DNA from 3 places in the Tepidibacillus sp. HK-1 genome. Region 2 is predicted to be linked to each of the others. Evidence: a T-box and tRNA genes for the amino acid it is inferred to sense, from the RefSeq annotation. Region 2 holds a T-box; the other regions hold tRNA genes.

Region 1 (10,091 bases), on a different contig from region 2:
TTTTTTCAAACCCTACATATACAACAGGAGAGATAGGAAGAAAAGTACCGACTTTGCTTAGTTTTAATGTAAAAGGAGGAATTTGACTTGTAATGTTTTCAATATATTGAATAGCCTCGTTTATATTTTCTATCTCAAAAGCCTCTTTAATTGTAATATGGGGCGGAATTAATGTGTAATGAGAATCATAACGTTTTCGTAATGAATTCGCCCAATCCTGTATTTCCTTTTGGGGGTAAATCACAATACCATATTTCATACCTTTTTCCTCCTTTTTCAACCTATCATTAGGTTCATAAACCTATTTTATCAAAAGAATTTGAAATATGAAATATTTTGGTAAATACAATGAAAGAATAAATTGCCTTTTTTCCGTATAAACTAAGAAAGAGTTTTTTTACATGAAGGAGGAATAAAATGGCAGTCATTTTTATTGTTTTTATTGCTTTGCTTTTTTTAGTTGGAATGAGTTATGGTTTAGCCTATTTAATTCAAAGACTGGATCAACATCAAAATCAATAATCTTTATCTATTTTTATTTTATATTTGATAAGGGTGGCAGTGTAAGCATGATTCACTGCTACTCTTTTTTTTAATAATATATATAATGAAGTTTATTTTGTATATGTAGAGAAAGTGATATGATGGAGAAAGATATTTTTGGAGGTGACAGGTATTGAAAAGAAGGGTACCAAGTAAAGAGGTAAAAGCTGCAGCGTTACAGAGATTAAGAGAACGCGGTGTTACATTGGAAGACATTGCAGAAATCGTCTATGAATTACAATTGCCATATAATAAAGATTTAACCATGGAGCTTTGCCTGGAAAGTGTAAACAAAGTATTAGAAAAACGTGAAGTTCAACATGCATTACTTGTTGGGATCGAGTTAGACGTATTGGCTGAAAAAGGTTTGTTAACTGAACCATTGCAATCTCTTGTTGAGTCTGATGAAGGACTTTTTGGAATTGATGAAACAATGGCATTAGGCTCTGTCTTTGGTTATGGAAGCATTGCAGTGACCACTTTTGGATATTTAGATAAAGATAAAGTGGGAATAATTAAAAAGTTGGATACAAAAAACGGTAAAGGTGTTCATACGTTTTTGGATGACCTTGTTGCTGGAATCGCTGCTTCAGCGGCAGGACGTATTGCCCATCGATTAAGAGATGTGCAAGAAATGGTGGAAGAAATAGAAGAACAAATGACTGAGGATAATGTGGTTTAGCTATGAGATTATTTGTTGCACTTAAGCTAGCTGAACATGTAAAAAATGAACTTAAACAACAATTGCCAATTATTCGCAACAGCTTACAATTGGGAAAATGGGTACCAGAAGAAAATTGGCATATTACTCTTCTTTTTTTAGGGGAAGTCGATGAAAAAGAGATGGAATCGTTAGACCAAGCATTAAATGAGGCTGTAAAAAATGTATCCCCTTTTCAATTACAGTTAAAGAATATAAGTGCCTTTCCTAGCGAAAATAAGCCTAATATTTTATGGGCTGATGTTCATGGGGACTTGCAAATGTTAAACAAACTTTACCAAAATTTTGTTGAAGCATTGACAAAAACAAAGATTACATTCGATGCAAAGCCAAAGTATACTCCTCATGTAACATTAGCAAGAAAGGTGAATGTTCCCTTTAAAAAGGAAAATTTTAAACTAACGTCTTCTGTATGGCAAGTAACTTCTCTAACTTTATACCAGTCAGTTTTTACGGTTTCTGGGGTAAAATATCAACCTATTTTAACTAAAGAGTTTTTAAATGAACGAGAGAAATGAGCTTTGTATGAAAATATGAGAGGCTGTTGATGAATTTCAACAGCCAAAACTTTTTAGAAACCATGGCCTGATTCATAAATTTGATTCGTTTGACTTGATAATTGAACCTGATTGATTGTTTGTTGTATTTGATTACTAAATGATTGGAGCGCATTTGCTTTTTGTTGCATCAATTGCTGAAGATGTAAAGGATTCATATTGGCTGATTTCAATTGGTTGTATTCGGTTTCCATCTTACCAATCTCGTTATAAAATTTTTGTAGCATTTGATCTAAATGCTGCATTTCAGGGACGCTAGTATGTTGTTGTGCCCGCCCAAGTTGTTGCGTTTTGAAATTTTGTTGAGACATTTGCATGTTGTTAGATGCAGTGGACGACGTAAGTTGAGATTGTTGTATAGGTACAACTAATGATGGATTGCTCTGTAATTGTTTAGTCTGCTGTAGTAGTGATTGAGTTCCACTTACGATTTGTGACACCAACAGATTTGTTTCTTTATTTACATAAGCGATTTGTCTGTCTTTTATTTGTTTGGCCAAAATGCAACACTCTCCTTAACCATGGTTCAAGTCAATGGTATTCATGTATACACTGACAATGTTATTGTAAACCCAATTCACTAAATATATGTGACAATACTATTGACAAATTATTGTACTCTAGGTAAAATTACTTTTGTCCCAAAGACCAAGAGGTTTAAGGGATAAAACTATTTTTAAAAATTGTTGCATAAATGTTATAAATCATATATAATAATTTTTGTCGCTAATTTTATTATGTAATGACGCGGGGTGGAGCAGTTGGTAGCTCGTCGGGCTCATAACCCGAAGGTCGCAGGTTCAAATCCTGTCCCCGCAACCAATAAACTATTTGCACTACGTCGAATATTCCCATTTATATTATGGAGCTGTGGTGTAGAGGCCTAACATGCCTGCCTGTCACGCAGGAGACCGCGGGTTCGAATCCCGTCAGCTCCGCCATTTTAAAAAAGTATTTGTTTAAAGTTAAATTAGTAGGGGCCTATAGCTCAGTTGGTAGAGCGGTCGGCTCATAACCGATTGGTCACAGGTTCGAGTCCTGTTGGGCCCACCATTTAAAAGTCCTGCCGGGGTGGCGGAATTGGCAGACGCACAGGACTTAAAATCCTGCGGTAGGTGACTACCGTACCGGTTCAAGTCCGGTCCTCGGCACCATCTAAATTGAGTGTAACAACGTCGAATATATGTGACTCCGTAGCTCAGCCGGGAGAGCACCATCTTGACAGGGTGGGGGTCGCTGGTTCGAACCCAGTCGGGGTCACCATACTTTATATATCAAGGGTTTGAAGGCCATAAAAGATTTTGGAAAGTTGATGGTCGGATATAAACCCTTTTTTTATTTTTTAGACCACCATCTTTCAAGATGTTATTCCTGAAAGGGTACAGAGGTGATAAGTAAATGGATGATAATAGCGACAATATAAAGAATGAAATCCAATTTATGGAGCATAATGAACATAAGGTAAAGAAAAGGAGATGAATCATCGTGGATAAGAAAATCAGTCCTAAAGAAAAGGAGCCTACCATTGCACCAAGTATGGAGATGGATGCACTAGATGAAGATGCAACTCCTGAAGAGGTAAAAAAGGGGAAATATACAAGGGTGGTTAAATTAGTAAGTGATCGTCGATAAACTAACAGCTACAAACAAACGTAGCTGTTGTTCTTTATTGCTATCCCGTAATACATAATAATAAATTGTTATCGTTTTCACATATAAAATAGTCATAAAATTTTTATTAGATATTAAATTCTGGAAATCTAATAAAATTAGCTGCTGTTAAAGTATTTAATTGATTTTTCTAAAGATTTAAACTTTAACGATGTTCATATTTTTGTTATAATTTTCACAATCATAGACTAAAAAATGTTGTATAATGAGATTGAAATTAAAAAAGAGGTGATTGGGATGGCAATCTACAAAGTGGAAGAGGTAGCTCGTCAAAAAGATTTATTAGATTACGTTGTAAACTATAAAGGTAAAATGATGAGCTTTGAAGAGTATTTAACAAAAAAAGAACAAGAAGCTGTTTGGGATTTTTATCTAGCCAAAAAGTAAGAACTTGCAATTATTTTATTTATAATACAGTAAGATACTGAGTTCATATAAAAGACCTATTCAACCTAGTGAAAGAGATATTAAAGATATGGAAACAAACCTTTCTATTATAGGAAGGTTTGTTTTTTTTTGCTTACGAAATCTCCAAAATTGTCAAACTTATACTAACTAATTCAAGTGAAATATTTACTTTAAAGGTTTAAAACGTTATAATGCAAACAATGATAATCATTAAACAAATTCAAGGAGTCGATTTTATGAAATTACCTTCACTCTCGTTAGGAGATTTAATAGCGTCAGTACCTATTATTCAAGGAGGAATGGGCGTAGGTGTTTCTCGTTCTAGGTTAGCCTCAGCTGTAGCAAATGAGGGAGGAATTGGGATCATTTCTGGGGTGCAAATTGGTTTTAATGAACCAGATTTCGAAAACAATGCTCTTCTTGCTAATATAAGAGCTCTAAGAAAAGAAATTAGTAAGGCACGGGAGTTAAGTCCCAAAGGCATTATAGGGGTTAACCTTATGGTGGCCATGAACCATTATAAGGAAATGGTAAGAACCGCGGTAGAGGAAAAAATAGACATTATTGTTTCTGGAGCCGGGTTACCTAAGGAATTACCTGAATTTATTAAAGGCACAAAAACGAAAATCGCACCGATTGTCTCTTCAGGAAAAGCAGCATATCTAATGACGAAGCTATGGGACAAAAGGTATGAATATTTACCTGATTTAATGATTGTTGAAGGACCTGAAGCAGGTGGACATTTGGGTTTTTCCATTGATGAATTAAAATCTAAAATAAATCTTTCTCAAATCTTAAGTGATGTAAGAGAAGCGTTACATTCATTTGAAGAAAAATATAAAAAACGTATCCCTATTATTGCTGCAGGAGGTATTTTTAATGGTCAAGATATTGCAAAATATTTAAAATTAGGAGTCTCCGGAGTACAGATGGGAACTCGCTTTATTGCTACAGAAGAATGTGATGCAGATGTTAATTACAAACAGGCATTTATTCGTTCAAAACAAGAGGATATCAACCTTGTAAAAAGTCCTGTTGGTCTTCCAGGAAGAGCCATCCATAATGAGTTTGTTAAAACAGTTGAAGGAGAAAGAATACCTGTAAAAAAGTGCTATGATTGTTTAGTCACTTGCGACCCTAAAACGACTCCTTATTGTATATCAAAAGCACTTATCGAGGCAGTGAAAGGGAATATTTCAAACGGATTGATTTTTACCGGTTCAAATGGGTATCGATTAAATGAGATTATTACTGTTAAAAAATTGATGAAAGAGCTCGTTCAAGAAGCTGAACTGATGATGTCTATGTAAAGATATTAGTAGTAAAAATCCTTGAAAGTTTTAATATTTCAAGGTTTTTTTATTACACACCTAGTAATCTTCACGCCAATGCAAAATGGTGATATTTGTATATCTTTTTTTCCAATACAAATTACGCATATAACTAGAAATCTAGATCCTGGCCATCAAGTCATGGTATATAAAGCAGCAGGAAAAATAGAGCAATATTTAATCACACTTAACCCATATGATCTTGTTGATGTATTTTTGATGTCTTTAAATCAAAATGATAAACAGTTGTTTAAAATGTTGCTTTCGAAAAATAAATATAAGGAAATACCTTCACTATTGGTTGAAATGGATAAAATCGATACTATCTCAAGAACGACTATTTTTGATAAGACGAACACATTCAATCTAATGTCATTTGAAATTCCCATAGAAGTAAACTTATATTGGAAAGAAGGGGGAAGAGAAAAAAGGAAAATGAATTTTCTACTAAAAAGAAATTCAGTTACAGATCGATGGACAATTGATTTTGAGGAACTGTTTACTGATTAAATGTTCTTTTTTTGTTGCTGTTCTTTCAATATTTCGATATGTAATTTGTCTAAAGATTGGCTTAACTTGATAACGACTGGATGAGTCAAACCATATTTCATAGCAGATTGAATCATTTCTTCTCGCAAATTTTCAAATTGTTCTATAAGTTGTTCAGACAAAATATATCAAACGCCTTTCAGTGGATGTTTTTACACAACATGACAAATAATAACATAATTTTTATTAGCTGACTATAAACAAATTCACAATTTTTACATAAAATTTTTTTTTAAATTTAAGCAAATGTACAAAATTGAATATATTAAGGTTTTTGCCTTAGATAAGAATTGTAAAAACTTACAAAATTAGACGAAATGCCGCATGACACTTGGCAGTTTTTGTTGTATGATGACATTAGTCATAGAGAAACTCACACGATAATAGTAAGGGGATTGAATAGTAATGGATAAAATAAAAGTTTCTGCAATCCAAATGGATATTCAATTTGGCCAATCTGAAGTAAATAGACAACGGTTAGTAGACACGATGCATAGGGCTCTCAAGCAGCAGCAATCCAATGTGGTGCTTGCTCCCGAAATGTGGAATTTGGGGTATGATCTTGAAAACGCTCTTAAAAATGGAGATCGAGATGGAGAAATGGTTAAATCCTCCTTCACGGCAATCGCTAAGCAATATGGTTCCTATATCATCCCAGGTTCGGTGGCGAATGTGAGGAATATTAAGGTCTTTAATACTACTTATGTCATTGATAATCATGGTGATGTACGAGGCTACTATGATAAAATTCATCTATTTCGACTCATGAATGAAGAAAAGTATCTTGAACCCGGTAACAAACGTTTCACTTTTGATTTATATGGCCATAAAGCCGGAATCGTCATTTGTTATGATATTCGTTTTCCAGAGTTAATACGTTCGATGGCATTAGATGGGATGGAAGTATTATTTGTCCCAGCAGAATGGCCACATCCTCGCTTATATCATTGGAGAAGTCTCCTTATTGCTCGAGCAATTGAGAACCAAATGTTTGTGGTTGCAACGAATCGTGTGGGAAGTGACCCGAATAATACATTCTTTGGCCATTCGATGATTATTGATCCATGGGGAGAGGTGATTGCTGAAGGTACAGAAGAGGAAGAAATTATTACGGCAGAACTTGATTTGTCCATTGTTCCAGAGATAAGGAACAGAATTCCTGTATTTAAAGACCGTAAAGAAGAATTTTATTTTTAGTCAAAGAAAAGAAGGAGGATTAAGATGAGTGGTATTGGTAACGACTTATTTTCCGAATAGAGCTTCTTTTGTTCGATAATATTACATACCATTTATTTAAAAGATGGGGTGATGAGATGGAAAATGTTCAACAATTAAGAATGAAAATTAGAGCCAATGAATTTACGAAACCTACGACAGGTTATGGGATGGATCGATTACAAGCAAACGTAGTCATTCTACCGAAAAAATACGCTTATGATTTTCTTTTATTTTGTATCAGAAATCCCAAACCTTGTCCAATATTAGAGATTACGGATACCGGTTCACCTTATATAAAAAAATATTCAGATGATATCATTGATATAAGAACCGATGTTCCTAAATACCGAGTATTTAAAAATGGTGAATTCGTTGATGAACCATTGGATATAAAGGATATTTGGCAAGATGATTTTGTAACCTTTCTTCTAGGATGCAGTTTCACTTTTGAAAATGAATTAATAAATAATGGAATACCCGTAAAACACATCAACCAAGGGAAAAACGTGGCGATGTATATTACGAATATTGAGACTGAACCAGCAGGATCTTTTAGAGGAAATCAAGTTGTAAGTATGAGACCATTTCATTATTCTTTAATCCCTCGTGTTGTCGAAATTACTTCTAGGTTTCCTAGTGCACATGGTTCCCCTATTCATATAGGAGATCCTACCCAAATTGGTATCAAAGACATCCATTCACCAGACTTTGGCGATTCTATTGACATCGCAGAAAATGAAGTACCTGTGTTTTGGGCATGTGGTGTGACGCCTCAAGTCGCTCTATTAAATAGCAAACCAGATATCACGATTACTCATGCCCCAGGGCACATGCTCATTACGGATTATCCAACGGCCAAACTTGCTAGATAAATTAAACATAGATTACCTGATAACAAATGTTTGTTGAATTTTCCGTTGTCATTTAGGGGTTTGTATATTCCATAAGCTGCGACATAGCGTGACGAACAGCTTTAGCTGTGTAGCACGACTTGTACACTTTGTGTGCTTTCAAGTGCCCTTCTCTCTTATAGAAGGGAACGGATGACGGAGCGCGATGGAATATACAAACCTTTTCTTATTCTATTCTTGCGATTTGGGAAAGAGAATGTTTTACTATAGTTAGGATTAAACCATATTGTGAAGGAAAGAAGTGTGGAAATTGGTCTTACATATTGGAGTAGGGTCAAAGAATCCTGCAAAAATTGAGGCGGTTCGATCAGCATTTGCTGAAATGGGGTTTGAAGCAGAAGTGATTGGATTAGATGTAGAATCGCAAGTGTCTGAACAACCTTTTTCAGATGAAGAAACGATTCAAGGAGCAATTAATCGCGCAAATAACGTAATGTTTGCGGAAAAGGAATTGCATTTCTTTGATTACTGTATAGGGTTAGAAGGAGGAGTAATTGAATCTCCGTTTGGTATGTTTTTATGTAATTGGGGTGTAGTAGTTGATAAAGAAGGGAATGTGGGAATCGGTGGTGGACTCCGTGTACAGCTCCCTGAAGAAATTGCAAACCATTTACGTATGGGGAAAGAGTTGGGAGATATTATTGATGATTTTACAGGAAAACACAATGTGAAGAAAAAAGAAGGTACAATTGGGATTTTAACAAACCAGCTCATCACTCGAAAAGATATGTTCCGTGATGTAACCATTTCTGCTTTTGCCAGATTTTTAAACCCACAGTTGTATGAAGAAAACTAACAGTGGTCACCAATTTTATCTACAAATTGTTCTATTCCTTTAAAGTATTGATTACGTTTTTCTGTTTCAGTTCTGTATTCACTTTTGCCAAGGTGTTCGCTAAATTTTCAAATTTACGCTGACTTTTTGCCCTTATCTTCCTATAAAATAATAACTGTAAAAGAGGAATAATTATATTTTTTAACTGGTTAGGTAAAAGAGACTTTGTGAAATAGTTATCATAGAAAGGAGGGAACGAGGATGTCCTTTGCTAATATCGGAGTACCTGGATTGATTCTCATTTTAATCATTGCCTTAGTTATTTTTGGACCTAATAAATTACCTGAGCTTGGAAGAGCAGCTGGCAAAACACTAAAGGAATTTAAAAGTGCAACGAAGGAATTGATTGATGAGAATGAATCCAATTCTAAAGAAAAATAATAGATTTTTATTTATGAGAGGTTCATCCTCTGGGGAGGTGAAACTTTAGCTGGGGGAGTGCAAATGCGTCAGGATTTAAAGAACTTTTTTCAATTTGAAGTAGTTCAAATTCAGGAAAAGAGTTGCATCAACTATGCAAATCGAAAAAAGGTTTGTAACGAGTGTGTGGCAAATTGTCCAACAAATGCGATCCAATTGAATGACCAAGTTCCAGAGTTGAATCATTCAAAATGTGTCAATTGTGGAGCATGTATTGGTGCCTGTCCTGTTTTTGCAATCGACCACATCCAAAAGCCATACCAAGAGATTTATAGGCAGATTGAAGAATTTCCCTTATCTAAGATCACTTGTGATCAAGCAGAAAATATACAAAAGGGAATTAAACTACCTTGTTATCTTTATCTTGATCAGCATCTTCTTTTAGCATTTACAAAAGGAAAAGAGAAGGTAAGTTTTTATATTGGAAAATGTCAAACATGTGAGAAAGTAGGGTTTGACCTGATCCAAAAACATTTTGCAAGATTGGAACAAGAACTAGCATTGGTTTATAGGAAAGTGAAAATTGATCTTACAGCAGAAGAAATACAAGAAGCCGATGATGTTGTTTTTCAAGGAATAACAAGAAGGGAATTACTACAGAATTTTTCTATCCGTAATATTCGGAAGATGATGTTTGCAGAGAAAGACCAAAACGAAGAATTGAAAAGAGTGACTGATTCCGAGAAACAGGGTAAAAAAGAAAGGAATCTATTTAAAAGGAAGAAATTGAATCAATATCTGCAGCTACTAAGCACATCAAGACATAATAAAACAACCTTACCCTTTGGTCAATTTTTAAAAATTGAATCGATAGACAAATGTAGAGGTTGTACAATTTGTGAACAAATTTGTCCCACAGAAGCGATTAAATGGAAAAATGAGGGGAATCAAAGTAAACTCGTTTTTTCTACTCAAGATTGCATTGCT
Region 2 (10,091 bases):
GAAAAGAATGAATAAAATGAACACATCAAACGGAGTCGGGAAAAATAAGGTTCTCAAAAATTGCAAAACAATAAGAGGAAAGAGGATTGTACGAAGGATTAAACGAAACCTTTTCAACCCATCCATATGACCACACATCCTTTACGTTATCATTTGGGTTTGTATATTCCTTAATCAGCAATTACCCTATTTTATATCTTCTATACTTTATGTAGTAAAGATCCATTTGGTTAATATCAGAACTTTTAAAAAATATTCCAATTTTATATTGACATGCGATATAAATGTCAATATAATAATTTCTAACAATGGAAGGGAAACTAGGGTTCCGTTTGCAAAGGCAAAGACAGGTCCGAGCGATTCCAAGCTTTTTGCTACACCGTGGGGATAAAAGACTCGTGCGGTAAGTTCCAATGGTGAACTTATCAGGAACGAGTCTTTTTTGTTTTACCATGATAAAGAATTAAATAAAAAAGGGGGAGGGTTATGATGTTAAAAGGAAAGCTGGTTCAATTAAAAGCGGTAGAAAGAGAAAATCTATCCAAATACCTAGAATGGGTGAATGATCCAGAAGTCACCCAATATTTATCACCACAAACACGTTTTCCAAAGACGCTTGCAGAGGAACATCGTTGGTACGATAACCTTTTAAAGCAGGATGATAAGTTTGTCTTTTCCATTTATACGCGAGCAGATGATCGAATGATTGGAAGTGTTGGGTTACATTCTATTAGTTGGAAAAATCAATGGGCAATCGCAGGGATTTTTATAGGAGATAAAGATTATTGGGGGAAAGGATATGGAACAGAGGCTTTTCGTTTATGTCTCTATATAGGGTTTCAAGAATTAGGATTACAGCGAGTTGAATTAGGGGTTTATGCTTTTAATGAAAGAGCGATCAAAAGCTATCAAAAGCTTGGCTTTGTTGAAGAAGGTAGAAGAAGAAGATTTTTGTACCGCAATGGTCAATTTTACGATGAAGTGATGATGTCTATTCTTCGAGAAGAGTACCTTGAACGCTACCAAAAGGAGGATGAAGAGAGATGGAAAACCTTTTAAAAGGAAAGAGAGTTCAGCTTAAGACCATCGATCCAGAAAAGGCACCATTATTTAACCAATGGTTTAATGATCCTCACATTACGGAAAATTTGCAATGGGGTACCCTTCCTATGCCAATGGAGTTATCCAAGAATTTTGGGGATCAGGCTCAACAACCCTCAAAAACAGATCAACACTTTTCTATCCATGCACTAGATCTTCCTGAGGGAGAGGAATCCTATATCGGCCATATTAGCTTACATCATATCGATTGGCGGAATCGAGTCGCTGAATTAGGAATTGTGATAGGCGATCAGAAGCACTTAAGTAAAGGTTATGGAACTGATGCAATCAAAACGCTACTTCACTTCACTTTTATGGAAATGAACTTAAACAAAGTGGTGTTACGTCATTATCAATTTAATGAAAGGGGACATCGAGCTTATCTTAAAGCCGGTTTTAAAGAAGAGGGACGCTTACGTCAGCAGCTTTACCGTCATGGTAGGTTTTGGGATGTGATCTATATGGGTATATTAAAAGATGAGTTCATGAACAACCAATGACCTACTTTCATAGAATAATTGTAAAAAGAAATTTGACTTTATCTTTTGTTGTGATTACAATATAGTTAAATATTTTGTCGGTTAACATGTAAATAGAGGAATAACCATGAAAGGGAGGAGTAAGTAACCTTACCTTCAAGAGAGGGAAACCATTAGCTGTAAGGTTTCCTAAGGCAGAAGTTACTGAAGGTCGCCCTGAAGTTGTCCATTTGAAATGATGTAGAATGGACCGGATCATCAACCGTTACTGATTGAGTGCATGAACACACAAATAGACCTAGGTCTAAGCTAGTTGTGTTTCATGAACAAAGGTGGCACCGCGAAAACAAACTCTTTTCGTCCTTTGGGATGGAAAGGGTTTTTTATATTTTATGGGTATTATGAATAGGAGGAAAATAAATGGCTGAACAACTTGAATTACAAATCCCAACTCAATACGATCCGAAGGATATTGAGAAAAAGTGGTATGAATATTGGTTAGAGCACGAATTTTTTAAAGCAGGCAAAGATACATCAAAACAACCCTATAGTATTGTGATTCCACCACCCAATGTGACAGGGATGTTGCATATTGGTCATGCATTGGACTTCTCTTTACAGGATATCATCATTCGGATGAAGCGAATGCAGGGATATGACGCTTTATGGTTACCAGGAACAGATCACGCTGGAATAGCGACGCAAGCCAAAGTAGAGGCAAAGCTTCGAGAAGAAGGGATTAGCCGCTATGATCTTGGTCGGGAAAAATTTCTTGAGCACGCATGGGAATGGAAAGAAAAGTATGCTAATCGAATTCATGAACAATGGGCCAAATTAGGACTCTCTTTAGATTATTCTAGAGAGCGTTTTACCCTTGATGAAGGCTTATCCCAAGCAGTTCGTAAGGTTTTTGTTAGTCTTTATGAAAAAGGACTCATCTATCGTGGAAAATATATTATTAACTGGGATCCAGAAGCAAGAACCGCTTTATCAGATATTGAAGTAGAATATAAAGAAATCATGGGTGCATTATATCATATGAAATACCCACTGAAGGATGGAAGTGGTCATATTGTCGTTGCCACTACTCGTCCTGAAACCATGTTAGGGGATACTGCGGTTGCTGTGCATCCAAATGATGAACGTTATCAACATTTAATCGGCAAAACGGTAGTCTTACCTATTACAGGCCGTGAGGTTCCAATTATTGCAGACGAATATGTTGAAAAAGAGTTTGGAAGTGGTGCAGTAAAAATAACACCTGCCCATGATCCGAATGACTTTGAAATTGGCTTACGTCATCAACTTCCACAGGTTTTAGTGATGGATGAATCAGGACATATGAACGAGAATGCTGGAAAATATCAAGGCATGGATCGTTTTGAATGTCGTAAACAAATTGTCAAAGATCTTCAGGAACAAGGGATTCTTTTTAAAATTGAAGAACATCTTCATTCTGTTGGACATAGTCAACGAACAGGGGCGGTTGTTGAACCCTATTTATCTACCCAATGGTTTGTGAAGATGAAGCCTCTGGCAGAAAAAGCAATTCAACAACAAAAAAGCGGTAATGGTGTTCACTTTGTACCAGAACGTTTTGAAAAGATCTATCTAAATTGGATTGAAAATATTCGCGACTGGTGTATTTCCAGACAATTATGGTGGGGTCATCGTATACCTGCTTGGTACTGTGAAGATTGTGGCGAAACAATCGTCCAAATGGAAGAGCCAAAATCATGTTCAAACTGTGGCAATTCCCTTCTTAATCAAGATGAAGATGTCTTAGACACTTGGTTTAGTTCTGGTTTATGGCCATTTTCGACGATGGGGTGGCCAGAGCAAACGGAAGATTTACAAAGATTTTACCCAACAGATGTATTGGTAACTGGATATGACATCATCTTCTTCTGGGTAGCACGAATGATCTTTACTGCCCTAGAATTTACAGGAGAAAATCCATTTAAAGATGTTTATATTCATGGCTTGGTTCGTGATAGTGAAGGAAGAAAAATGTCCAAATCCTTAGGAAATGGAATTGATCCAATCGAAGTGATTGATCAATATGGTGCAGATGCCCTACGTTTCATGCTGGCAACAGGGGGTACGCCTGGGCAAGACTTAAGATTCCATTTTGAAAGGGTAGAAGCTGCCCGCAATTTTGCAAATAAAATTTGGAATGCTTCCCGTTTTACCATCATGAACTTAGGCGATTTTTCTGTAAAAGATATTGATTTATCAGGTACATTAACGTCTGCGGATCAATGGATTTTACATCGTTTTAATGAAACAGTAAAAGATGTCACAAGACTGTTAGAACAATATGAATTTGGTGAGGCTGGAAGAATGTTGACCAACTTCATATGGGATGAATTTTGTGACTGGTATATTGAATTAGCCAAACTTCCTTTATATGGTGACCATGAGCAAGCGAAGAAAACGACGAAATCGGTTCTTACCTATGTCTTAGATCGTACCTTACGTTTGTTACACCCTTATATGCCATTTATTACAGAAGAGATTTGGCAACACCTTCCACATGAAGGGGAAAGTATTACTCTAGCAAGCTGGCCAGAATATCGTGAAGAATTTGTTAATGAACAAGCAGCTAAAGAAATGGTATTATTAATGGATGTGATCCGCTCTGTTCGTAATATCCGTGCAGAAGTCAATGTGCCATTAAGTAAAAAAATTCAGCTTCTCATTAAACCAGTGAATAAAACCAATGAAGAGATTTTACTCAAAGGAATCTCATATATTAAAAAGTTCTGTAATCCAGAAACCTTAGAAATCTCTACAGAGGTTACTTCACCTGAAAAAGCAATGTCCGCCATCGTGACAGGAGCAGAGATTTACTTGCCTTTAGCTGGCTTAATTGACATTAGTCAAGAAATAAGCAGATTGGAAAAAGAATTAGAGACCCTTAATTTTGAAGTAGAACGAGTTCAAAAGAAATTAGCTAATAAAGGTTTTGTAGATAAAGCACCTGCTGACGTTGTAGCCAAAGAAAAAGAAAAAGAGCAAGACTATCTAGAAAAAAGAGACAAAGTATTAGCAAGAATCAAAGAGCTAAAAATGTCATAGTATATTTTGAGAGTGGTGGATTGTCATGGGGTTAGGTAAAGTGAGAACAAAGGAAGAAGCAATTGAATGGATTCACAGTTTAAAAACATTAGGGATTAAACCAGGACTAGATCGTATGGAATGGATGTTAGAGAGATTAGACCATCCTGAACGAAGGGTTAAATTTGTCCATGTTGCAGGGACGAACGGTAAAGGGTCAACAGTAAGCTTTATTAGCCAAGTCTTAAGGAAATCTGGTTATAAAGTAGGTACCTTTACCTCTCCTTATTTAATTGAATTTACCAATCGAATTCAAGTAAATGGCAAGGATATTTCAGGCGAGGACTTAGTTAAGACCTTAAATCAGGTGATCCCTTTAGCTGAAGAGCTCTCCCATTTGGAATTGGGGGCGCCAACTGAGTTTGAAGTGGTAACAGCGATTGCTATTCAATATTTTGCGACTATAGCTTATCCTGATGTAGTGGTTTGGGAAACAGGGCTTGGAGGAAGGCTAGATTCCACCAATGTGGTTCACCCTATTGTATCTGTGATCACTAATGTGGGATACGATCATATGAATCTATTAGGAGATACCATCAAAGAAATTGCATGGGAAAAGGCGGGGATTATCAAACCAGGTGTTCCTGTTATTTCCGGGGTTGAAGATGAAGAGGCTTTACAAGTGATCAAGGAAATGGCTGCGTCTAAAAAAGCCCCAATTTATCAGTTAAATGAACACTTTACTTTTACTGCCAATAAAATAAATCAAGAGGGAAGTTCCTTTGATTTTACAGACCCTTTTTTGACCATGCCTGAGATTCAAATTAGGATGTTAGGCCCACACCAAGTGAAAAATGCGGCTGTCTCACTTATGGCATTAGATGTTTTGCGGCAGTTCTATGCTTTCTATATAGATGAAGAGGCATTTTATTCAGGGATGAAAAGCACGTTTTGGCCAGGCCGATTAGAAGTGCTTTCTGAACAGCCTAAAATCGTGATCGATGGTGCTCATAATCCTGAAGGGGCTAAAAGCTTAGCAGAGACCATTTCTCTATTTTCTTATCAGCGCTGTATCATGGTTACAGGGATTTTAGCAGATAAAGCGATTAGCAACTTTTATCAAGCGATACTTCCCATTGCTGATCTGCTGATTGTGACAGAACCTGATTTTCCAAGAGCAGCAAAAACAGAAGACGTAAGAAATAAGATTCATTCTATTGATCAACAAAAAGAAGTGATAGAGATTTCTAATTGGCAACAAGCTGTTGATCGGGCGATTCAAATGGCTGACCCTGATGATCTAGTGATCATTACTGGGTCATTGTATATGATTTCTGATGTTCGTCGATTTCTTTTAAACGAACGTGAAAAGAATTGAAGGTTGGTGAATAAGGTGAATAAAACACAACATGTTCATTTTATTGGGATTGGTGGCTATGGAATGAGTGCCATTGCTCGCGTCATGCTTGATTTAGGATATCAAGTAAGCGGTTCTGATGTCACTCGTAAGGATTTAACAGATAAGTTAGGTGCTAGGGGAGCAAATATTTTTATTGGCCATCACGAATCCAATATTGACGGTGCGGAATTAGTTGTCTATTCCACAGATATCCCAAAAAACAATGTCGAATTGCTAGCAGCGGAGAAACAGAATATTCCTCTTATTCACAGATCTGAAATGTTGGCAAGACTTTTAAATGAAAAGAAAGGGGTTGCTGTTGCTGGAGCTCATGGAAAAACAACAACCTCCTCAATGATAGCTTTAGTCATGGAATATAATCAATTAGACCCAACCTTTGTAATCGGTGGAGAGGTTTTGAATATTGGCAGTAATGCTAAAGCTGGGAAAGGTGAATATGTGGTTGCTGAAGCCGATGAAAGCGATGGGACTTTTCTGCAATACTTTCCATCAATTGCTGTTGTAACCAATATTGAAGCCGATCATTTAGAAAACTATGATGGAAATTTTGATAATTTAAAAGAAGCTTATTGCAAGTTTCTTAATCAAGTTAAACATGACGGGATCGCTGTCGTGTGCTACGATGATTCTTACATACAAGAGCTTCTTCCAGACTTAAAAGGTAAAGTGATCACATTTGGATTTGATCCAAAGGCAGATATGTATGCAAAAGAGCTTACTTTTGTTGATCGAACGGTTTCTTTTACTGCTGTTTATCATGGAAAAGAGTTAGGGCAAGTGCAATTATCAATTCCTGGTAAACATAATATTTTAAATGCAATGGCTACCCTGATTGTTGGTCTTGAAGCAGACATTTCCTTTGAAGGAATTGCTCGGGCTTTACATGAATTCACAGGAGCAAAAAGAAGATTCCAAGTGATTGGGGAATATAATGGAATGACAGTTGTTGATGACTATGCCCATCATCCTACAGAAATTCAAGCGACGATTAGTGCTGCCAAAGCAACTGAAAAGAGAATTGTAGCTGTATTTCAACCTCAACGTTATACACGTACCTTTTTCCTTTTAGATCAATTTAGCCGTGCTTTTGCAGAAGCAGACGAAGTAATCATCACCAATATCTATTCTCCTGCGGGTGATAATAAGATTGAAGGGGTTAATGCTCAAAAATTGGTGGAATTAATCCGCCAAAACAGTAATGGAAACGTGAAATTTTTTCCTACAAAAGAAGAAGTATTCGACTATTTAGTTGAATCATCAAGACCAAATGATCTGATCCTAACGATGGGAGCAGGAGATATTTGGAAGGTAGCTTCCCAACTGGCAGAGGTTTGGAAGAGAAAGAAAAAAGAAATCGAATGATTGTGACCAATGAGGCATCCTTCTTGTTGTGAAGGGTGTCTTTCCTTTTGCCACAGTTTTTTAAAAAAATTTCCTTGATTAACAATTGAATCATTGCAGGGAAACGACTCCTTTTAACGAATATATAAAGATTAAGAATTATAGTTCAATAGTCCTATTCCGAGGGTTGAAGGGTGGATACTTTTTATGGCAAAAAAACGGATCGGAGATATTTTAGTAGAAAGTGGTCTAATTACACAGGAGCAGTTAGAGCAAGCATTAAAGATCCAAAAGCAAACCAAAAAAAGATTAGGAGATACCTTGATTACAAATGGTTTTATTACAGAACAACAATTGATCGAAGTATTAGAATTCCAATTAGGAATCCCTCACGTTAGTTTATATAAATATCAGATCGATCGCTCAATCGCCCAGATTATTCCAGAATCGTTAGCTATTCGTTATCAAGTTATTCCAATTAAAAAAAAAGGAAATAAACTTACTGTTGCCATGGCTGATCCTTTAGATTATTATGCAATTGATGATTTGAGAATGACCACCGGTTTTCAAATTGAACCTGTGATTGCAACCAAAGATGAATTATCAAAAACGATTGATCGCTATTACGGGATGCAGGAAACAGTAAAAGAGATTATGCAACAACTTCCAAAAGAGGAAGATGAAGATGAAGAGAATCAATCGGATGATGCACCGATTCGTCGAATGGTGAATCAAATTATTCAAAATGCCGTTCAGCAACAAGCAAGTGACATCCATTTTGATCCGACAGATCATGAATTAAGGATTCGTTTTCGTGTCGATGGCGTCATTCGTACGGAACAAACGGTATCCAAACATATGCAACCAATTGTAACAGCAAGACTAAAGGTGATGGCGAACCTTAATATTGCTGAAAAACGACTGCCTCAAGATGGCCGTATCCAAATGGTAATTGACCATCGTACCATAGATATTAGGGTTTCTACTCTTCCTACCGTTAATGGTGAAAAAGTAGTTTTAAGATTATTAGATTTAAGTCAAGCAGTAAAACACATTGAACAACTTGGTTTTACAGAAGAGCATGCACAAAAATTTCGCCGAATGTTTAAAAAAGCATATGGATTGATCTTAATTACAGGACCAACTGGTAGTGGGAAAACTTCCACACTCTATGCAGCACTTAATGAATTAAATCATGACGATGTAAATATCATCACTGTAGAAGATCCTGTGGAATATCAACTGCAAGGAGTTAACCAAGTTCAAGTAAATGAAAAAATTGAACTAACGTTTGCTAAAGGTTTAAGATCTATTTTACGTCAAGATCCTAATATTATCATGGTTGGGGAAATTCGTGATACAGAAACGGCAGAAATGGCAATCCGTTCTGCACTAACAGGACATCTGGTTTTAAGTACATTACATACCAATGATGCTGTATCAAGTATGACTCGGTTAATCGATATGGGAATAGAGCCCTTTCTTATCTCTTCTTCTGTAAGTGGCGTGGTTGCCCAAAGGCTAGTTAGAAGGGTTTGTATCGATTGTGCAGAAGAATATAGGCCAACTATTGAGGAACAATTGTTACTTGATCAATATCATATAGAAAAGCCCAAACTATTAAAAGGACGGGGCTGTTCTAAATGCAATCGTACTGGATATCGAGGTAGAATTGCCATTCATGAATTGTTAGAATTAGATGAGCAAATGAAACAAATGATTGTAGAGAAAAAGCCCGATTCAGCCTATAGAGAGTATTTTAAAGAAAAGGGTTTTGTCACGATGGTCGAAGATGGACTGAAAAAGGTACGCCTGGGGCTAACTACGATTTCAGAAGTAATGAGGGCGACGATGAATGATTGAGGTGAATCGATATGTATTCGATTGAAGAGTTAATGCTAGAAGCATTTAAACGACAAGCTTCTGATTTACATATTACAGTAGGGGCAAAACCTACCTTTCGCATTCATGGGAAACTCGTTTCGATGGGGGATACTGTGTTAACCCCTACGGACACGGTAGATTTTTTAAGATCAATTGTAACAGAAAGCCAATACCAAGAGTTTTTAGAAAAGAGAGAATTAGATTTTTCCTATGGAGTCCCTGGTATCTCAAGATTTAGAATCAATGCCTATCAACAAAGAGGGACAATAAGTTTGGCTGTGCGCGTCATTCCTACCAAAATTCCTGGTTTAGAAGAATTAGGGGCTCCTCCAATCTTGAAAACCTTTATTGAAAAACCGCAGGGGTTAATCTTGGTAACAGGACCAACAGGTAGCGGAAAATCAACAACTTTAGCATCCATGATCGATCTGATTAACCAGACTCAAGATAAGCATATTATTACGTTGGAGGATCCGATCGAATACTTACACCGCCATGGAAGAAGTTTAATTGACCAACGTGAGATCGGTGTTGATTCTTCTAGTTTTGCAACTGCATTGCGCTCCTCCTTACGTCAAGACCCAGATGTTATTTTAGTAGGAGAAATGAGAGATTTAGAAACCATTTCAACTGCTATTACTGCAGCAGAAACAGGCCATTTGGTTTTTGCTACCTTACATACGACTGATGCAGCGAATACAATCGACCGAATCATCGATGTATTTCCTGCCTACCAACAATCACAAATTCGTATTCAGCTTGCATCGGTTTTAGTAGGAATCATCTCACAAAGGCTAATACCAACG
Region 3 (10,091 bases), on a different contig from region 2:
CGGCCAATATTTGAAGCCAAAATGGATAAAGTGGCTCCTCCTTTTCAACTTCTAACAATTTTTCGTATGCTAAGTCAATCGACATGATTCCTGAGCTGATCTTACGTGAAATATCATTGACCAAAGCAACTTTATTTAAATCAATTAAACGTTCAGAAATACGCATAAATTTAGTTTGGACATCTTCTTTATTTCTACCTTGAATGGTTAGAAATATACCCGTAGGCGTCACATAACTATTTGTTTCATAAACAGAGTAGGCTTTTGCAATGCGATTCATCGTATCCTCAACACGATAAGTTTCCGCGCCACTTGATAACATGATTTTTCCAGCTAATAAACAGACTTCCATAATATCAGCTACATTTTCTTTCACAAAAGGGCTTCCCCCTTACCACAAGTAAATCAATCGTCCAAACATAAGAATAAAAAAGATGATCGATGAAGTAAATAGCCATTCAATCCAATTCCATGGTTTCTTAGTAGTGGTATTCTTAGAGCCTCCTAAGAATTTTAAACATTCTTCAATTGCTAAACCTGCTGATGTATAAGTTCCATTTAGAATTTTTATTAAAATAGGTGACAAATTTTTCAAAGCATGAATATTAGGTATTATATCATAAAGTTCATGAAAACTACGATGTGATCGATAAATTTGATAAAATTTCTGTTCACCTAAAGTAAGTTGTAATAAAATCATGACGATAGAAAATAAATCGTAATGTGGGTCAGCCTTTCTAGTCCCTGCCCCCCAGCTTCCCCTATCATATATTTCTGTGTACTGCCTAATTCCTTCACCAAACTTTGTTACACCTCCAAAGTCAATCATTGAGAGTTTTCCTAAGTCAGGATCAATTAAAAAATGCTCAGGTTTTAAATCGCCAAATGCCCACCCTTCTTTATGAATCACTTCTAATAATTTAAGCATTTTTATAAATATTTTTAAATAATCCTTCTCACTTTTTCCATAAAAGAAATATTTAATAGAGATACCCTGTACATAAGGCATTACATAAAAAGAATAATGTTCATCATCATCAATAAAATCATCAATGTCAAATACGGAAAACCCAAGGCTTGGACCTTGGGTTTCACTAAGACGCTGTATCACTGTAATTTCATAACCGAGATCAATTGAGATAGGACTTATTTTTAAAGCATATAGTTTTCCAGATGATTGAACCAAATAAACCGTGCCATTTTCCCCTGAGCCAAGTGACCGCCTCACAATATACTGTCTACCATTCCATTTACCCTTAATCACCTTACCTGAACGAAAAGTTTCTTTATGGGAACGATTAAACAACATATTCATCAAGCAACCCTTGTTTATGTTTTGATTGATAAAATAGATCAATGCTTTTTAAAATAGCTGATCCAGTAGGTGTATTTCCCTGTGGTACCATTTGATGTAATATGGTATCTACCTTCTTAATATCTTTCGTCCAAGGAATTTTAATATTAAGGAGATCAGGATTGCCTGGAAAGATAACAATCGAAATTGAGCTCTCCCCAGCTCTAGACAATAAACTTAATTGGAAGTCAACGATTGCTTCTTGTACCTTTTCCATTTTTTTTAGCATACTTGCACTTTGGTCAATTAATAATAAAACCTTAAGATGACTATGTTCTGCCATTTCATCCATCATATTTGCAACCTTTAACCTTTGATTAGGGGAGATTTCAACTAAATCTTTCTCCCCTAAAATTTGTACGAGTTGTGCGTTAACAACTTGGGTAATTGTTTTGTTCATTGCTTGTCTAGTAACAAATTGAACTGTTTTCTTTACCCTTTCTACAGGAACGATCTGGCTCAGTCCGCCTCCGGCCTTTGCAATCCCTTCAATTTCAAGAATACCTTGTTTTCCAATTTGACCTCCATCAGTGATCCCTATCACATTTATAATAATTCCCTTTTGATAAGCTTGTCTGGCAGCTTCAATCGGTGAATAGCCTTGGTTCGAACAACCATCTGTAATTAAAGTAATTTGATTGAAAACTAAAGTTTCATTCATTTTGCTCCCCCCTGTTTAATACCATTCATTTCCACAAAGGGGAGCAGTTATACGTAATCGCTTAAAACACAATGTTTTCTAATTAACTATTCTTTCCCTTTCAATTTTGGACAGTCCAGGAATTTTTATTGTTGCCCATTCTGGTTGATACTTGTCAATTTTGGAGACAACCACAGTCATATCATCTCTAATTTCCCCTTGCAAATATCGAACTACCTTTTCTAACAATAAGTCGGCAAATTCCTGCGGAAGATCGGATTCAATTTCCTGTATCATTCTTTTCATCCATAACTCCTTATTTGCCGTTCGTTTTGGTGAGTCATAGATGCCGTCTGTCATCATAATCAATAAATCCCCAGGTTGAAGTGCTACTTCGATACTCTCAATGTCAATGTCTTGGATAATGCCTACTGGTAAATTATTAGCAGATATCATGATGACCTCATCACTGCGTTTAATAAAACTAGGCGTCGATCCGACCTTAAGAAACTTGGTTTTTGCATTAAATAAGTCCACAATTGCCAAGTCAACAGTCGAGAAAATTTCCTCTTGAGAACGTAATAGTAATACAGAGTTAATCGTCTTTATTGCAATCGTTTCTTCAATTCCTGATTGTAATAACTGTTTTAACAACTCCAAAGTCGCTTTACTTTCTGTTCGAGCACGCTCACCATTTCCCATGCCATCACTTAAAGCAACAGCATATTTCCCGTTGCTAACCTCGATTGTACTAAAACTATCACCAGATAACCATTTTCCTCCTTTTGCTGCTCCTGCATATCCTGTATCTACTTCATAGGTTTTTGCAGATCGTAAACACATTTTACATGAGCCGTCTTTCTTGAATTGACATTCCTTGTTATTTACGATGATATTTTCATTGAGCACCTCTGAAATTAATGGAGCAACAATCTTGATACACTCATCCCTTCCATTACAATTTGGTTGAGTCACTTCTATTTCGACATTACCCTCCTCTAGTCGAATAATATTTACTTGGCGTACAGACAGACCTAACCTTTCTAAGGCTTGATGGATTTGTTGTTCCTGTATACCCAAATCTTTACCGTCTTTTTGTATTTCTTGAGCTAAATCTTTCATCACTTGAGAGACACCGTATAATTGATGGGCGACTAATTGTCTACTTTCTTCTAATTGATTTTTCCAATATAAATGGTCACTATAACTGTCATAAACATCCATTAAATGAAAAGAGGTTTGATCCGATTTTACACAATGGTCGGCCCACTCACTGGGAATATTCTTTTTCGTTATTTTTCCTTTCGTTTCGATGATTGTCATCAATTCCGTCATGATTCGATAAGTTTTAAAAAATTCCTCATTCCAACATTTATTTCTTTTCCAACAAGTTTGACAATGTTTTTCCGCCACCTGGCTCATAAAGTGGTCAATTTGTTCACTTTGATCAATCCTCGTAGGGGCTGAGATTTCTTTAAAACTATTTGCTAATTGGGTAAACATATTTGCAAACTGATCGATCTTCCCTGAAGTAACTGATCTTATTTTTGAAACATACTCTTGATAATGAAGATGGTATTCACTTGTACCAGGAATAAATGTGGCGATTTGCTTGATCAATGACTTAGGGGTTAAAACAAAGAAAACTAAAGCAATCATTGATTCAGCAAAAGAAATCCAAATCTCGTTTTGGTCTCCTAAATAAATGGATAAAATCGTTGTACCGATCACTAAACCGAATGCAACACCTAATTTATTTGCTTGTTTTAATAAACCTGCTAAAAGTCCTGAAAAAGCTAACAAACTAATTTGATAAACAGCATTTGTGTTAGACAAACTTAAGATCAATCCGGTAACAACACCAACAGATGAACCAATCGCACCACCACCAACAAAAGCAAATATTAAAATCAGATAGCGAGAGATGATATGCTCAATGGAATAATCCTGAATAGTCCAACCTACAGTTCCAGTCATCGTCGAAGCTAAAAGAATAATTAACCCAATAATCTCTTCTTGATTTAAAGAGACTTGATCCTTTTGGTAGATAAGAATAGGCAAAGATTGGGCGAAGATTAAGGTTAAGATAAACCCTAAGGCTGTTTCGATCCCAGCCATTACCCAAGGATAGATTTCATTAACTTGTTGATAAAAAAGGTTTGTCCCTTGGGGAATGGCCATAGAGAGTGAAACGAGAAATGGAGCATAGGATAAGTCTGCTTTGTTTTTTGTAACTAACCATTTTTGAACAAAGAAATAGATCACCATACCCGAAAAGATAATAGCTGAATGACGGCTATCTGTAAGATTTGTACCAAATAAGATGGCTAAACTAATATATAATAACTTCTCTTTTTTCAAATGATACATTAAAGCGAAGAAAGGAATAGCAAAGGGAGACATATCATTCAGAATAACCGCTCTACCTAATAAAAAACCCATTACCAAATAACCGAATTCCCATCTTTTAAAAAGGAGATAAAAAAAACCCATTACTTTTTGGTGCAACAGATCGCCTATTTGATTTAAATACGTAGAAACTGTCCCTGATTGAACCAATAAACCATTCTTTAAAATAAATTTTTTAAACATAAATGACACCACCCGATTTCCTATTGTGTCATTTATTATAAACAGAAAGGTAAACAAAATTTGTCAAAACAAGGAGACAGCTTTTAAAAAAATTACGACAAAATCTACCTAACCGACAAGGGTTTATACAAACTTAAGGGGTTTAAGAACAAATGCTCCCGCAAATATCTGTCGATTTACTTAGAATAGGTACCATTTCCGACAAAACTTCCTAAAATATTTTTTCATAAAAGCATAAGATGGAAATGGAAGAAAGTTATACTTTCTTAATCTTTAAAAAAAAAAAACACGCCTAAGCGTGTTTTATGTAAGTATTAAAATGGTGGACGATGACGGGATCGAACCGCCGACCCCCTGCTTGTAAGGCAGGTGCTCTCCCAGCTGAGCTAATCGTCCAAATACAGATTTCAGATGCCGGAAGTCGGATGTCAGATTGAATGTTTTTCTTCGAAGTCCTTTCTTTCTCTCTGACCTCTGATCTCTTACCTCTGTCTTCTTCTTGTGGTGACCCGTAGGGGATTCGAACCCCTGTTACCGCCGTGAAAGGGCGGTGTCTTAACCACTTGACCAACGGGCCAGTATGGTAGCGGCGGAGGGAATCGAACCCCCGACCTCACGGGTATGAACCGTACGCTCTAGCCAGCTGAGCTACACCGCCATATATAATAAATGATCCTATTATGGATCAACGTAGTACAAATGGTTTAATTGGTTGTACCACAGGCACTCCGATTTCATTTGATCAAGGATGCCAATCGACGTAGTACAAATGGTTTAATTGGTTGCGGGGACAGGACTTGAACCTGCGACCTTCGGGTTATGAGCCCGACGAGCTACCAACTGCTCCACCCCGCGTCAGTCACAATATTTATTATATAATAACTTTGAAAAGGAAGTCAACTGTCTTTTTCAAAAACATACTTTTTTATGAAGGGAATCATTATCACTGGCAGGAAATAATTATACTTTGTGACCAAATAGCCACAAAGTATAATACCACATATATGATTTAACCGCGACGGGCGCCACGACCCCCTCGTTTAGAATCGGTGCTTTTGCGTAATGTAGAAAGTCGTTCTTCACTATCTTTTAAGAACTTGTTCAACTTGTCATCAAAACTTTCATTTGATTGACGACGTGTAGATTTTTGTGGTCTTTCTTTCGGTGTATGTTCTACTGGTTTTTCCTGTGCTTTCTTTAAAGAAAGGCCGATCTTTCCATCCTTTTCGACATTAATCACCTTAACCGTAATCATGTCATTTACTTTTAAAAATTCATTTACATCCTTTACATAACTATCAGCAATTTCGGAAATATGAATTAAACCGGTTTCACCACTTGGCAGCTCAATAAACGCACCGAAATGGGTAATTCCTGTTACTTTCCCTTTAACTTTGCTGCCTATTTCAATTGACATGTATTAAAACTTCCTCCTTAAAGAATAAAGAATAGACTAATGAGATTATAACTGATGCTCAGAAAACATGTCAATAATGATCGTTTACCAATCTATTCCTCAGGGGTAATAATAATAAACTCTCCAGGCTTAGATAAAAAGTAATATTTTCGTGCCATCTCTGCTATGTATTCCTTGTTTTGCAAAAGCATTACTTTCTTTTCTAATTCCCTTTTGGTTTCAGCCACTTGTTGCTCTTGTTTCTGCAATTCCACTAGTTTAGCTTTTTTTTCTTTAATATCTATCCACTGATTGTAGCCGGTAAACCCCGCCCAAACTATAAAAGTCATTAAAAGAAGAATAATTGCATGTATTCTTTTTCTACTCGCATGATTGATTTGATTTTTTTTTGACATGACAGTTATCCTCCATTAAAAATTAGGCTAATTCTTCTTACGCGTAAATAGTTTCTTCAAAAAGGAGGAAAATCCTGCTTTTTGCTTAACTCTAGTTGAAAACTTTTGTATAAACTTCAAGATAGGTATAAACATTGCAAAAAGAAAGGTAAGTATTGAAATAAACAACTTATAAATTAAAATGACTGGTTTAATCACAAGAATATTGATTGCATGAATCACCAAGACCCATATGGTTTTGATTAGATGATACAACTTACTCCAAAATTTTAAAATGATCTTACTTATTGTAATATAATAGAACCATAAACCGATTATAAATGTTAATAATATTGATAAACGAAGTTGTCCATCATTACTCCATAATAACAAACGAAAGATGAAAAGAGCAGAAAAAACACCAAAACTTACATCAAAAATAAAGACGATCCACTGAGGTAGATCTATTTCCTTTTTTAGCTCCCGATAGCTATCAAAGATCATTCCAACAAAAAATCCACTACCTATCATTAAAATTGTTGTGATAAATTGCTCGTTTAGTGTCACTTAAACAACTTGCCAAAGAATCCTTTAGCCTTCTCCGAAGAGTATCCATCGTTTAAATATCCCATCTCATAGACTAAACCTTCAATTGCAACAAATCCCTGTTCTAAATTTAGATTTTTAATATGTAAATTTTGCCCACGAATATGCAAGTATCCGAATTCCGTATTTAATAAAAACTCTTCACTATCGAAGCTCTCTACATCCTTTACACCTGTAACTTGCATGACTTCTCTATCTACAACCATCACTTCATGTTTAAGCCCTTTTCTTGATCTATCCTCCATTTTATCAACCCCCTTTTACTACATCTTATGGCTTGGCAAAATTTTTAGAACAAAAAAAGAAGGCTGATTATAAACCTTCTTGTTCTGTAATCTTTTCTTCTTTTATCACTGTATACATCTCTAAAGCTTCTTCCTTCTTTGAGGTCTCCACACATTTGTTTACCTGAACTGTTAACTTCTTTTGGCCAAATCGAATAGAGAGCAGATCTCCCTCATTCACATTTGAGCTAGCTTTAGCAACCTGTCCATTAATTTCAATACGACCTTGATCAGAGACTTCCTTAGCGATTGTCCTACGTTTAATCAACCTTGAAACTTTTAGAAATTTATCTAATCTCATTTAATCAACCTCTCTAACTATACTTTTTAGCTTCTTCCCAATATTGATCCATGATTTCTAATGAAGCATGTTCGATCGGAATTCCTTTTTCTTTTAATTTTTGTTCGATATAGAAAAATCTTTTCATGAATTTTCGATTTGTTTTTTCTAGCGCTTCTTCTGGATCTATCTTCATAAATCTAGCTAGATTAACAACCGCAAACATTACATCCCCTAATTCATCCTTTGCCGATTCACCATTTGCCTCTTTAAGTTCATCAATTTCTTCAGCAATTTTTTGATAAACTTGTTCAATCGTTGGCCAATCGAAGCCAACACTAGCCGCCTTTTTTTGTAACTTGTAGGCACGTAAGATCGCCGGTAAATCTTTTGGAATACCCTGTAAGATAGAGGAATGGATCACACCCTGTTTTTCCTTTTCCTGCTCCTTTATCTTATTCCAACGTTTAAGAACCTCTTCTGCCTTTTCTGCTTTCTCATCTCCAAATACGTGAGGATGTCTTCTTACAAGCTTCTGATTTAATTGCATAATCACATCATAGATATTAAAATATCCTTCATCATCCCCTATTTGTGCGTGAAGCATCACCTGCAATAGAACATCTCCTAATTCTTCAATCATATGATCCATATCTAATTCATCAATCGTCTCTAAAAGTTCATATGCCTCTTCAATGAGATACTTCCTAATCGATTGATGTGTCTGTTCTTTATCCCAAGGACAGCCATTTGGCCCCCTTAACGTTTGGACAATTTCAACTAACCTAGAAAATGTTTTTTGTTGAACCTGTTCATCCTCTGTCATTGGAACAAAAACTGAACTTAGATGATGAAAATCTTCTGGTTTGTGATCCAATTCGTAGAGGGAAATTGGTTTGATAATCTCTTTACTACCCATTCCTAGATTGCTAACAATCCAGATTGTCATCTCCTCAGGATAAAGTTCCAATAAAGTTAATTTTACATCGGATGCAACAAATTGGTTATAAACTTGGCCAATCACAATATTTTTAGAGGGATCTAAATCATTTCTAGTGATGGTTTCGCCGTTTAAAAAGATAAAACCATCTATTGGGTCAATATGTAAACTTGAAAATAGGGTGTCTAAAAAACTTTCTCCCCCCTTTACCTCAATTTCGATTCCCTTTGCCTTTCCTAATTCTAATAAATATTGTACACTTTTCTCTGCAACCATTGGATGTCCAGGAACAGCATAAACAATCGAATCCACCCTTTTTACCTCTTCTAATAAATATGTTGCTATTTTTTGATAAACCTGGTCATATTCCTGATTTGTATCATAAAGATCGTCAAACGTTTTATAATTAATTCCCTCTTGATCCAGAAAAGAAACGACTGGATGAATTTTCGTCCTTAAGTAAAGATGATCACTACTCTTTAATAATTTGTAGGCTCCTAGAGACAACTGTTCTTCATTCCCAGAACCAAGTCCTATAATGATTATTTTCTCATTCATAAAAGAGACTCCTTTAATCTTTTAATATTCTCAACCGCTCCGTAAAAGTAATTAGTTTCTTTCCTACCTTAGGAGTGTTGATTAAATCCTTTTTAGTAATCGCTCCAAAAATAAAGAGGCTAAAGGCAAAGACAATGATACCTAAACTTACAGAAACGATAGAAACGACCGCCATCAACAACCGTTCTTTGGGGATAAAAGGAGATATCGCTAACTCTAAAAATTCCTTTGCTATCCATACGATTGCCCCCATCATCAAAGTTGCTATGGTTGGTTTTACAAAGAAATTCAAGAAACCAATTTTGATACCTGTATATTGATTTACAGCAATTAGATTTAAAAACGTCGCAACCGCATATGCACTAACAGTGGCCAAAGCTGCACCGTCGATACCAAAGGTACGAATGAGAATGAGGTTAAGCACTAATTTAATGATTACACCAATAAAAAGATTTCTTGCTGGTAAGATCACTTGCCCAATTCCTTGTAATATACCTGAAGAAGTAATTCCTAAGGTTGAAAACATGGATGTGAAGGCTAAAATAGCTAATGTTTTGGTCCCTACATTGTTTTCATAAAGTAAAATATTTGCCGGTTCAGCAATCACGGCAAGTCCAACAGAAGCTGGAAGACCAATAAGTAAGGTTAGTCTTAAAGCCAAATCGGTACGTTCTTGAATCAATTGATGATTCTTTCTTGCTGACGCTTCAGATATAGAAGGAACCAATGCTAAAGATAAAGATGTTGCAAAAAACGCTGTAAACTGAACCAAGGGTTGACCTCTTGTATAGATCCCAAACCAATATTCTGATTGGGTTTTTTCAAATCCTAATGCTTGAAGTAAGTTAGAAACAGAAAAGGAATCAACGACACCAAATAAAGGCAAGATTAATGATCCTAAAGCGATAGGAATGGAATAATATAATATCTTTTTTATAATTCCAACTACTGGTTGTTGGCTAAATTGCTGGATTTCAACTTGCCCATGAGATAAAAAGATCTCGTCCGTCATACGATTCGTCTTTTTCCAAAATAATAATAGAACA

Evidence for each region. The T-box of region 2 lies ahead of BEN26_RS04220 (valine--tRNA ligase). A T-box ahead of a tRNA ligase gene usually reads a tRNA of that ligase, here a tRNA-Val.
Region 1: it encodes a tRNA-Val, which carries the amino acid that the T-box ahead of BEN26_RS04220 (valine--tRNA ligase) is inferred to sense. The anticodon was not compared.
Region 3: it encodes a tRNA-Val, which carries the amino acid that the T-box ahead of BEN26_RS04220 (valine--tRNA ligase) is inferred to sense. The anticodon was not compared.

Annotation. Positions count from the first base shown of each region.
Region 1 covers NZ_BDGM02000008.1:20,280-30,370, reverse strand. The annotation lists gene BEN26_RS05705 (2'-5' RNA ligase family protein) at 1-259, opposite strand, end outside; gene BEN26_RS05700 (phosphatidylglycerophosphatase A family protein) at 677-1,225, shown strand; gene thpR (RNA 2',3'-cyclic phosphodiesterase) at 1,228-1,782, shown strand; gene BEN26_RS05690 (hypothetical protein) at 1,836-2,321, opposite strand; tRNA gene BEN26_RS05685 (tRNA-Met) at 2,568-2,643, shown strand; tRNA gene BEN26_RS05680 (tRNA-Asp) at 2,686-2,762, shown strand; tRNA gene BEN26_RS05675 (tRNA-Ile) at 2,799-2,874, shown strand; tRNA gene BEN26_RS05670 (tRNA-Leu) at 2,887-2,975, shown strand; tRNA gene BEN26_RS05665 (tRNA-Val) at 3,009-3,084, shown strand; gene BEN26_RS05660 (hypothetical protein) at 3,307-3,453, shown strand; gene BEN26_RS05655 (hypothetical protein) at 3,730-3,879, shown strand; gene BEN26_RS05650 (NAD(P)H-dependent flavin oxidoreductase) at 4,137-5,210, shown strand; gene BEN26_RS05645 (hypothetical protein) at 5,232-5,741, shown strand; gene BEN26_RS05640 (aspartyl-phosphate phosphatase Spo0E family protein) at 5,738-5,902, opposite strand; gene BEN26_RS05635 (carbon-nitrogen family hydrolase) at 6,186-6,977, shown strand; gene BEN26_RS05630 (putative hydro-lyase) at 7,094-7,870, shown strand; gene yjjX (inosine/xanthosine triphosphatase) at 8,151-8,705, shown strand; gene tatA (twin-arginine translocase TatA/TatE family subunit) at 8,946-9,125, shown strand; gene BEN26_RS05615 (4Fe-4S dicluster domain-containing protein) at 9,189-10,091, shown strand, end outside.
Region 2 covers NZ_BDGM02000006.1:7,832-17,922, reverse strand. The annotation lists gene BEN26_RS04230 (GNAT family N-acetyltransferase) at 490-1,059, shown strand; gene BEN26_RS04225 (GNAT family N-acetyltransferase) at 1,044-1,601, shown strand; T-box leader at 1,699-1,948, shown strand; gene BEN26_RS04220 (valine--tRNA ligase) at 2,001-4,661, shown strand; gene BEN26_RS04215 (bifunctional folylpolyglutamate synthase/dihydrofolate synthase) at 4,687-6,018, shown strand; gene murC (UDP-N-acetylmuramate--L-alanine ligase) at 6,034-7,422, shown strand; gene BEN26_RS04205 (GspE/PulE family protein) at 7,609-9,264, shown strand; gene BEN26_RS04200 (type IV pilus twitching motility protein PilT) at 9,276-10,091, shown strand, end outside.
Region 3 covers NZ_BDGM02000011.1:15,870-25,960, forward strand. The annotation lists gene BEN26_RS07080 (threonine/serine exporter family protein) at 1-352, opposite strand, end outside; gene BEN26_RS07085 (protein kinase domain-containing protein) at 392-1,315, opposite strand; gene BEN26_RS07090 (vWA domain-containing protein) at 1,299-2,015, opposite strand; gene spoIIE (stage II sporulation protein E) at 2,094-4,586, opposite strand; tRNA gene BEN26_RS07100 (tRNA-Val) at 4,907-4,982, opposite strand; tRNA gene BEN26_RS07105 (tRNA-Glu) at 5,089-5,163, opposite strand; tRNA gene BEN26_RS07110 (tRNA-Met) at 5,168-5,244, opposite strand; tRNA gene BEN26_RS07115 (tRNA-Met) at 5,366-5,441, opposite strand; gene BEN26_RS07120 (S1 domain-containing RNA-binding protein) at 5,596-6,003, opposite strand; gene BEN26_RS07125 (FtsB family cell division protein) at 6,096-6,398, opposite strand; gene yabQ (spore cortex biosynthesis protein YabQ) at 6,426-6,944, opposite strand; gene yabP (sporulation protein YabP) at 6,941-7,228, opposite strand; gene BEN26_RS07140 (RNA-binding S4 domain-containing protein) at 7,296-7,568, opposite strand; gene yabN (bifunctional methyltransferase/pyrophosphohydrolase YabN) at 7,582-9,045, opposite strand; gene BEN26_RS07150 (putative polysaccharide biosynthesis protein) at 9,059-10,091, opposite strand, start outside.